DNA from 2 places in the Cellulosimicrobium sp. BMG9.23 genome. Region 1 is predicted to be linked to the other one. Evidence: riboswitches for the same ligand, from Rfam matches in the RefSeq annotation. Region 1 holds a riboswitch; the other holds the start of a gene.

The links. A riboswitch is a leader RNA that binds a small molecule or an ion and turns the genes downstream of it on or off. The one in region 1 is predicted to bind cyclic di-AMP.
Region 2: another riboswitch for cyclic di-AMP. It lies ahead of AC4H2G_RS19400 (C40 family peptidase); the one in region 1 lies ahead of AC4H2G_RS11225 (C40 family peptidase).

What each region holds. Positions count from the first base shown of each region.
Region 1 is NZ_JBZGBZ010000006.1:88,840-92,880, reverse strand. It holds gene AC4H2G_RS11230 (heavy metal translocating P-type ATPase) at 1-995, opposite strand, end outside; gene AC4H2G_RS11225 (C40 family peptidase) at 1,106-1,909, opposite strand; cyclic di-AMP (ydaO/yuaA leader) riboswitch at 1,909-2,067, opposite strand; gene AC4H2G_RS11220 (F510_1955 family glycosylhydrolase) at 2,217-3,104, opposite strand; gene AC4H2G_RS11215 (DUF305 domain-containing protein) at 3,216-3,839, opposite strand; gene AC4H2G_RS11210 (DUF6153 family protein) at 3,938-4,041, opposite strand, start outside.
Region 2 is NZ_JBZGBZ010000011.1:147,041-151,081, forward strand. It holds gene serC (phosphoserine transaminase) at 1-515, opposite strand, end outside; gene AC4H2G_RS19395 (iron-dependent transcriptional repressor DtxR) at 739-1,449, shown strand; cyclic di-AMP (ydaO/yuaA leader) riboswitch at 1,640-1,800, shown strand; gene AC4H2G_RS19400 (C40 family peptidase) at 1,851-2,612, shown strand; gene AC4H2G_RS19405 (universal stress protein) at 2,787-3,731, shown strand; gene AC4H2G_RS19410 (ABC transporter permease) at 3,798-4,041, opposite strand, start outside.

The sequences.
Region 1 (4,041 bases):
ACCAGGCGCTGGATACCGGCCAGTGCCGTGTCCTGCCCGACCGCGGTGACCTGCACGCGCAGACCCGAGTCGGTCGCGACGGTGCCGGCCACGACCAGGTCACCGTTGCTGCGGCGCACGGTGCGCGACTCACCGGTGATCATCGACTCGTCCATGCTCGCGGCGCCGTCCACGACCTTGCCGTCGGCCGGGACCCGGCCACCGGGGCGGACCACGACGACATCTCCTACTCGCAGATCGCCAGGCGCTACGGCGACGACGTCATCACCCTCGAGCCGCTCAGCCTCGTCCGGCAGCAACGCGGCCAGGGAGTCCAGGGCGGAGGTCGTCTGCGCCAGGGACCGCATCTCGATCCAGTGGCCGAGCAGCATGATCACGATCAGCAGCGCGAGCTCCCACCAGAAGTCGAGCTGGTGGTCGAGCAGGCCCAGGCTCGCGCCCCACGAGGCGACGAACGCGACGGTGATCGCCAGGCCGATGAGCAGCATCATCCCGGGCTTGCGCGAGCGGACCTCCGAGACCGCGCCCGTCAGGAACGGGCGCCCGCCCCACACGTACATCACCGTGCCGAGCACCGGAGAGACCAGACCAAGACCTGGCACGTCGGGCAGCTCGTACCCGAGGATCATCGCGAACATGCTCGACGTCGCAACCACCGGGACCGCCAGGACGAGCATGATCCAAAACAGCCGGCGGAACTGCCCGACGTGATCACCATGCCCGCCATGCCCACCGTGGCCCTCGTGGCCCTCGTGGCCCTCGTGGCCCTCGTGGCCGGCGGGCTCAGGGTGCCCGTCGTGGCTGCCGTGCTGCGCATGCTCGTGGCCCTGGCTGTGCCGATCGGCGCGTCCAGGGTGCACCTCGCCGTGGTGGCCCGGGTCGGGCGCACCACCCGAGGGGGCCCGGTCGTCGCCGTCGGCGTCGACGGAGGCTGGTGCGGGGTGGTGATGATGGGCCGTGCTCGGTCCATGCTCGTCGTGACCGTGAGGCTTCATGATCGACCTTCCTCTCCTGACAGTGCGACCGGGTACGCCAAGAACACTATACCCCCTAGGGGTATTCCCGCGACGAAGGGCCCCACCTGGCCGGTGGGGCCCTTCACGCGTCAGCCGACGCGGATGTACGTCGGGTTGGACTGCCAGATCTGCCCGTAACGGACGGTCTTGCCAGGTGAGGGTGCCTCGATCTGCATGTTGTCCCCGGCGTAGATGCCGATGTGGCCCGGGCTCCAGATCAGGTCACCGGGTTGTGCCTGGTCGCGGGAGATGACGGTGCCGGCATACCGCTGCTCGGAGGACGTGCGGGGCAGGTTGATGCCGACCTGGGCGTACACGTAGGACGTGAACCCGGAGCAGTCGAACCCTGCCGGTGTGGTGCCGCCCCACTGGTAGGGCACGCCGAGGTACTGCATCGCGTCGCTGACCACGCCCGAGCCCGCCGCGGACGGCGGAGCTTCGACCGGGGCCTGGGCTGCAGCGGTGCCCGCCTGCTCTTGCGGGGCGGGAGCGCGCTCCTGGTTGCGGGACGAGCGGTCCTGGCGTTCCGGCTCCGGCTCCGGTTCGGGCTCGGGTTCGGGCTCGGGGGCGGGGGTGACCGCGACCGGTGCCTGTTCGATCGCGAACGCGGCGTCGGCTGAGACGGTGACCGCTGGGGCGGCGCTGAGCGCCTGGCGGGCCGGCTCGGTCAGCGCGCTCAGGTCGACGCTGGAGACGGCCTTGGGGCGGTCGGTGCTCGGTGCGGCGCTGGCCGGTGCCGCGAACACGGACACGAGCAGGCCAGATCCGGCCGCGAGCAGGGCGCCCTTACGGGCGGTGTTGGCTGCTCCTTCCTGGGCTGCGCGGGCTATCGGGGTCAGGGGTGTGATGGGTCGGTGGGACGCGCGGTGGCGTCCCGGCTTTCGTACGGTCATGGTGTTCTCCTTCGCGCCTGCGGGGTGAGCTGTCGGGTTCGGATCGGAGAGTGACCCGGCCTCACCGCTGGGTGCGGTGCGGCTTCACCCCGAGGGCACCGTGGTGCCCGGTTGAGTGGTTCCCCCGTCCCTGTCATGGGTGTTGGTGGTGTGCTCCAAGAGGTGACAGGGTTCGGCGCTCTCTTGGATCCCTCGCGGATGTCCCGCGAGGAGCATGGGGTGGTTCGCCGCGCGCGACCGTGCGGGCACGGGTGGATCGCGGCAGGTGGGACGGTTCTCGTCTCCCGCCGCGCAATCGACCGGCGTCTCACCCGACCTCCTGGCTCAGCACCGGGTCCCAGCTCGCGCCGAGGTCGTGGCTGGTGAACAGGCCGGTGTCGGTGACGATGAGAATCCACGGCTGGTTCCCGGGGCTGTCGTCGGGCACGTAGGTCATGGCCTGCACCTGGCCGGGAGCGGTTCCGTGCGCGGTCCAAGGCTCCAGGCCTGGGGCGCTGGTCCACACAGTGTCGTTGGTGTCCAGGCCGATCAGCTCGGCCCCGAGCCCTGCCTCGACGAGCGAGAGGGCGGGTGCGTCCCGGTCCGGGGTGAACGTCTGTCCCGCGTCGTGGCTGACCTGTAGGCCTGTCGGTGTGGTGACCAGGACGGTGTCCGGGTCGGCGTCGATGACGTGCACGTCGCGAGCCGGCACGGTTGCCCCCGGTGTCCAGGTCGCTCCGGAGTCGTCGCTGATCAGCAGGCGGGAGGTAGCCGAGTCCAGGCCGACGACGCGCACGGTGCCCGCGCTGGTAGTCGCTGTGCTCAATGCGTGGAAGTCGACCTCCCCGGCTAGGGAGACCTGCTCCCAGGTCGCGGCACCGTCGGTGCTGCGAATCAGGCCCAGGTTGGGCGCCTTCAACTCTGTCTGCTCACCCGGCGCCGGGTGGCCGGAGGCGTAGATGGTGCCATCGACCGCGAGAGTCATGCCCATCGTGTCCTGCCGGCCCTCTCCGGTGCGTTGCGGCCGCACTGGTTCGTCGCCGAACGGACCCGGCACAGTCCACACCCCGGTGTGGGTCGCGACCAAGATGGTGGGGTCGACCGGGCCGACCTGTACGTCGTGCACGTGGCCGAACTCGGCCACGTCCTGCGGCGGCTGGCTCGTGGGGGTGTTCGCAGGTGGCGGAGTCGGGGTGCAGGCAGCCAGCAGCAGCACGGTTCCTGCTGCTGCCCACCTACTCGCCCATCTCTTTAGGTCCATCGAGGCAGTCCTTCGTCAAGGGGCCCACGGTGCGTGCGCGACGCAGCACGCCCCGCGGGGCGAGGGTCACAATGAGGCGAGCAGGTCTTCCATGGTGGAGATCTCGGCCTGCTGGGTGTCGACGATCTGCTGCGCCATCGCGACAGCGTCCTCGTTCCTGCCCTCGGCCACCTCGGTCTGAGCCATCTCGATGGCTCCCTGGTGGTGGACGATCATCTGCTCGAGGAATGGGCGTCCTGCCTCGGCGCCCTGCGCGTCCTGCAGGGCCTGCATGTCCTCCTCGCTCATCATCCCGTCCATGGACCCGTGGTCCATGGAGTCCATCGAGTCGGGCTCCGGCGGCGGCGAGCCCCACTCCCCGAGCCAGGTCGTCAGCTGCTCGATCTCGGGTCCCTGGGCGTCCTTGATCTGGTTCGCCAGGTCGGTGATCTGAGGGTCGACGCCCTCCTTGGCCACGATGACGTCGGACATCTCGATCGCCTGCTCGTGGTGAGGAATCATCATCTGGGCGAAGTCGACGTCCTGCTGGTTGAACCAGTCGCCCTCTGCCGGGCTCTCCTGCTCCCCGGCCTCGGTCGAGGAGGACATCGACGCCATGTCGTGCCCAGGATCGTCGTCGTTCGAGCACGCCGCAAGACTCGCGGCGGTCACCAGCGCGATCGCTGGAACAAGCACACGCTTGAAGTTCATGGGAAAGGACCTCTCAACTCAGCACTAGGAACCACACACGGGCCCCGCAGAAAAGGGGGCGTGAAACGGTCGACGCGCGCGTCGACGGCGTGCGGTTCCTACGTCCGAGAGATCCCTAGGACGTGCAGCGACGGTGCGCCACCGGCGACCGTCGGGGTCCGGCCAGCCTCGACCAGGGACGACCACACCGGAGCAAGACGCG
Region 2 (4,041 bases), on a different contig from region 1:
CCGGGGACGCGGCGCACCGGCGCCATGGCCCCGGTCGACGTCTCGTTGTGGGGCCAGGCGTGCACGTCGACGTCGTCCGCGGGCGCCGGGTGCGCGACCGTGCCCGGGGCGGCCGTGATCACCTGGGACGGGTCGAGGAAGGGCGCCGCCGTCGTGGCCGCCGCGAACTTCGCGCCGAACTCGCCGAACGCCGCGTGCTGCGCCTTGCGGCGCACGAGGCAGGCCGTCGCGACGTCCCAGAACGTCGTGGAGCCGCCGTTGCCCAGGACGACCTCGTACCCCTCGGGGAGGTCGAACAGCTCGGCGAGCCCCTCGCGCGTGCGCCGCACGAGCGACTTCACGGGGGCCTGGCGGTGGGACGTGCCGAGGAGCGAGGCGCCGGCGTCGGACACGGCACGCACCTGGGCGGCGCGCACCTTGCTGGGCCCGGACCCGAACCGGCCGTCGGCCGGGAGCAGGTCCGCGGGGATCGTGATCGGGGAGGTGGCGTCGGCGGGGATCGCGTGCTCGGTCACAGCGTCACCCTACGCGCGCGCGGTGCGTGAGAACGGCGTCGTCCACCGTGCCACCGGGCGCCCGACGGCGGGGTCGTGCGACGGCGTGCGTTCGCCCGGATTTTCCCCGGAACGCGTCAGGGGATCGCCATAGACTGTCCTCACCGGTCCGCCGGCGCGGGCGGGGGTGCCCTGCGAGGCGGAGCAGCAGACGGCCCGGGCCGAAGGACGACAGGAGCGCGACGTGACCGATCTGATCGATACCACCGAGATGTATCTCAAGACGATCTACGAGCTCGTCGAGGAGGGCATCACACCCCTCCGGGCGCGCATCGCGGAGCGCCTCGGGCACTCGGGCCCCACGGTGTCGCAGACGGTCGCGCGCATGGAGCGCGACGGACTCGTCGTCGTCACGGGGGACCGGCACCTCGAGCTGACGCCGGCGGGCAACGACAAGGCGACGCGCGTGATGCGCAAGCACCGCCTCGCGGAGCGGCTGCTCACCGACGTCATCAAGCTCGACTGGGAGCACGTGCACACGGAGGCGTGCCGCTGGGAGCACGTCATGAGCGAGCTCGTCGAGGAGCGGCTCATCGGGCTCCTCGACCACCCGCACTTCGACCCCTACGGGAACCCCATCCCGGGGCTCGCCGAGCTGGGCGAGCAGTTCGAGGGCGTGGAGTTCCTCGACGGCGTCGTGCCGCTGCCTGCGTACGTCGCGCAGCGCCGCGCGGCGGGTGACGAGGAGATCGAGGTCGTCCTCCAGCGCATCGCCGAGCCGATCCAGGTCGACGTCGAGCTGCTCGCGCGGTTCGCGGAGGCCGGAGTGCTCCCGCGCCGGACGCTCGTGGTGCGCCCGGCGATCGGCGGCCTCGTCGTCCAGGGCAAGGGTTCCGAGCTCGTCCTGGACCTGCCCGAGGAGATCGCGCGTCACCTGTTCGTCGCCCAGGCCTGACCCGAGCCGCCCATCGGGGTAGCGCTCCCACGGAGCGCTGACCAGCATGGACACGCTCTCGTCGGCGGCTGCTCCCGAGCGTCGTGATGGGAACGTGACATTTGGCAGGGTGTCCTGTACGGTCGGTGCTGCTCCATCGGAAGACCTGTCCGGCGGAGTCCTCGAGCGGAACGCCTAACCCTGTCGCTGCCCGAGGTTCACGACAACCCGACGACAGGGACGGGGGACCCAAATCCGGGCGCTGGAGACAGCGTCCTTGGGGTGAAGCCCGACGGACCTCGGTCCGTCAGGCCGGGTGTTTCTCCCACCCGAACCCGACAGCTGACCTCGCAGGCGTCCAGGAGAGGCAACACGTGACCGTGAGCACGACTCGCGCCCGCCACCGCGCGGCGCGGCGTCCTATGACGCCACTCAGCACCATCGCCCAGGCAGCCTCGGACCAGATGTCGACCGTCGGGCGCCGCACAGCCGTCGTCGCCGCGTCCTCCGGTCTCATCGTCTCGATGATCGGCGCCGCCGCCCCCGCGACCGCTGCCCCCGTCGACTCGGAGCCGAAGCTCAACTCGGTCGACCTCAGCGCCCTGACCGCGCAGGCGCGGCAGGCCCTCGAGGCCGCACCGGCCGTGACGGTCGCCGCGGACGCCGCGTTCTCGATCGAGGCCGCACCGGTGACGGTGACCCCGGCCCCCGAGCCGGAGCCGGAGCCGGAGCCCGAGCCCGTCGTCGAGCGGACCCAGAGCACCAGCCGCACGCAGGAGCGTCAGTCGACGCAGACCGAGGCCGAGGCGCCTGCCCAGGAGGAGGCCGCGGTCTCCGTCCCGGCGTCGGCCTACGGCAGCTCGATCGTCTCGATCGCGGCGCGCTACGTCGGCGTCCCGTACGTCTACGGCGGCACCACGCCCGACGGCTTCGACTGCTCCGGCTTCACGAGCTATGTCTACGCGCAGGTCGGCATCAGCCTTCCCCGCACGTCGGGCGCGCAGGGCTCCGTCGGCACCAAGGTCCCGCGCTCCGAGGCGCAGCCGGGCGACCTGATCTGGACGCCGGGCCACATCTCGATCTACGCCGGCGACAACATGCAGATCGACGCTCCGCGTCCGGGCAAGACCATCCAGTTCCGTCAGATCTGGCAGTCGAACCCGACGTTCATCCGCGTCGCCTGATCGCAGGCACAGCACAGCACGTCACACGAGCCCCGTCCCTCCGCGAGTCGTCGCGTAGGGGCGGGGTTCGTGGCATTCTTGACTCGTTCGTGACCTGTGGTGGAGGCTCTGCCCAGGGCGCCTCGGCGACGTCGGTCGCCGGACGGCACGCGGCCGTCGAGAGGAGAGTCACTGATGACCCGCACGGAAACCGTCCTGGTCGGCGTCGACGGGTCGGCACCCAGCCTGCACGCCCTCGACTGGGCCGCCGCGTACGCCCTGCGCGTCGGTTGGTCGCTCCACGTGGTCTGCACCTACTCGCTGCCGTCGTTCACCGCCGCGTCGCTCGACGGCGGGTACGCAGCCCTCGACGACAGCGCCATCCAGGAGGGTGCCCGCGCGGTGCTCGAGGAAGCGCGGGCGCGCGCCGACGCCGCAGGGGTGCGCGTCACCGCGACGGTCACGACGGGCGACGCCGCGGGCGTGCTCGTCGAGATGTCCCGCGAGCACTCGCTCGTCGTCGTCGGCACCCGCGGCCGCGGCGGCTTCACCGAGCGGCTGCTCGGCACCGTGTCCTCAGCGCTCCCGGCGCACGCGCACTGCCCGACGGTCGTCGTCCCGTTCCGCGCGCGGACCAAGGGCGACGACGTGACGACCGAGGAGCTCCCGGTGGTCACCCCGCTGCGCCGCATCGTCGTGGGCGTGGACGGGTCGCCGTCGGCAGAGATCGCCCTGCGGCACGCGATCCGCCAGGCCCGCGCGTGGGACGCGGAGCTCGTCGCGGTCGCCGGGGTGCCCGTCGGTGCGGGTGCCGGTCTGCTGGCGTGGCTCCCCGCGTCCATCGACCACGAGCAGGTGCTCGCCGACGTCACGGAGGGCCTCAACGTCATCATCGCCCGGCACGAGGCCGAGAACCCCGGGCTGACCATCAAGCGGATCGTGCTCGACGGGACCGGCGCCGAGCTGCTCACCGAGTTCTCCACGGCGTCCGACCTGATCATCGTCGGGTCCCGCGGGCGCGGGGGCTTCCGCGGCCTGCTGCTGGGCTCGACGAGCCAGGCCGTGCTGCACCACTCGGCGTGCCCCGTCATGGTCGTGACGAAGAAGTGCGACGACGCGGTCGAGCCTGCCGAGAAGTGAGTTCCCGCCCTCAGATCTGCCGATTCGGGGGCAGGAACTCACTTCTCGCGGGAGGCGGGCCGAGGCTCAGCTGCGGTTGCGGTACAGGCGCATCGTGATCGGGGCGAGGACCGCGGTGAGCACGACCGACGCGACGAGCACCCACATGATGCCGTCGAGGTCGGGCTCGCCCGCCATGAGGCTGCGGACCGCCGTGACGAGGTGCGTCACCGGGTTGATCTCCACGAAGCGCTGCAGGACCACCGGCATGGTCGACGGATCGACGAAGATGTTCGACGCGAACGTCAGCGGCATGAGCACGAGCATCGAC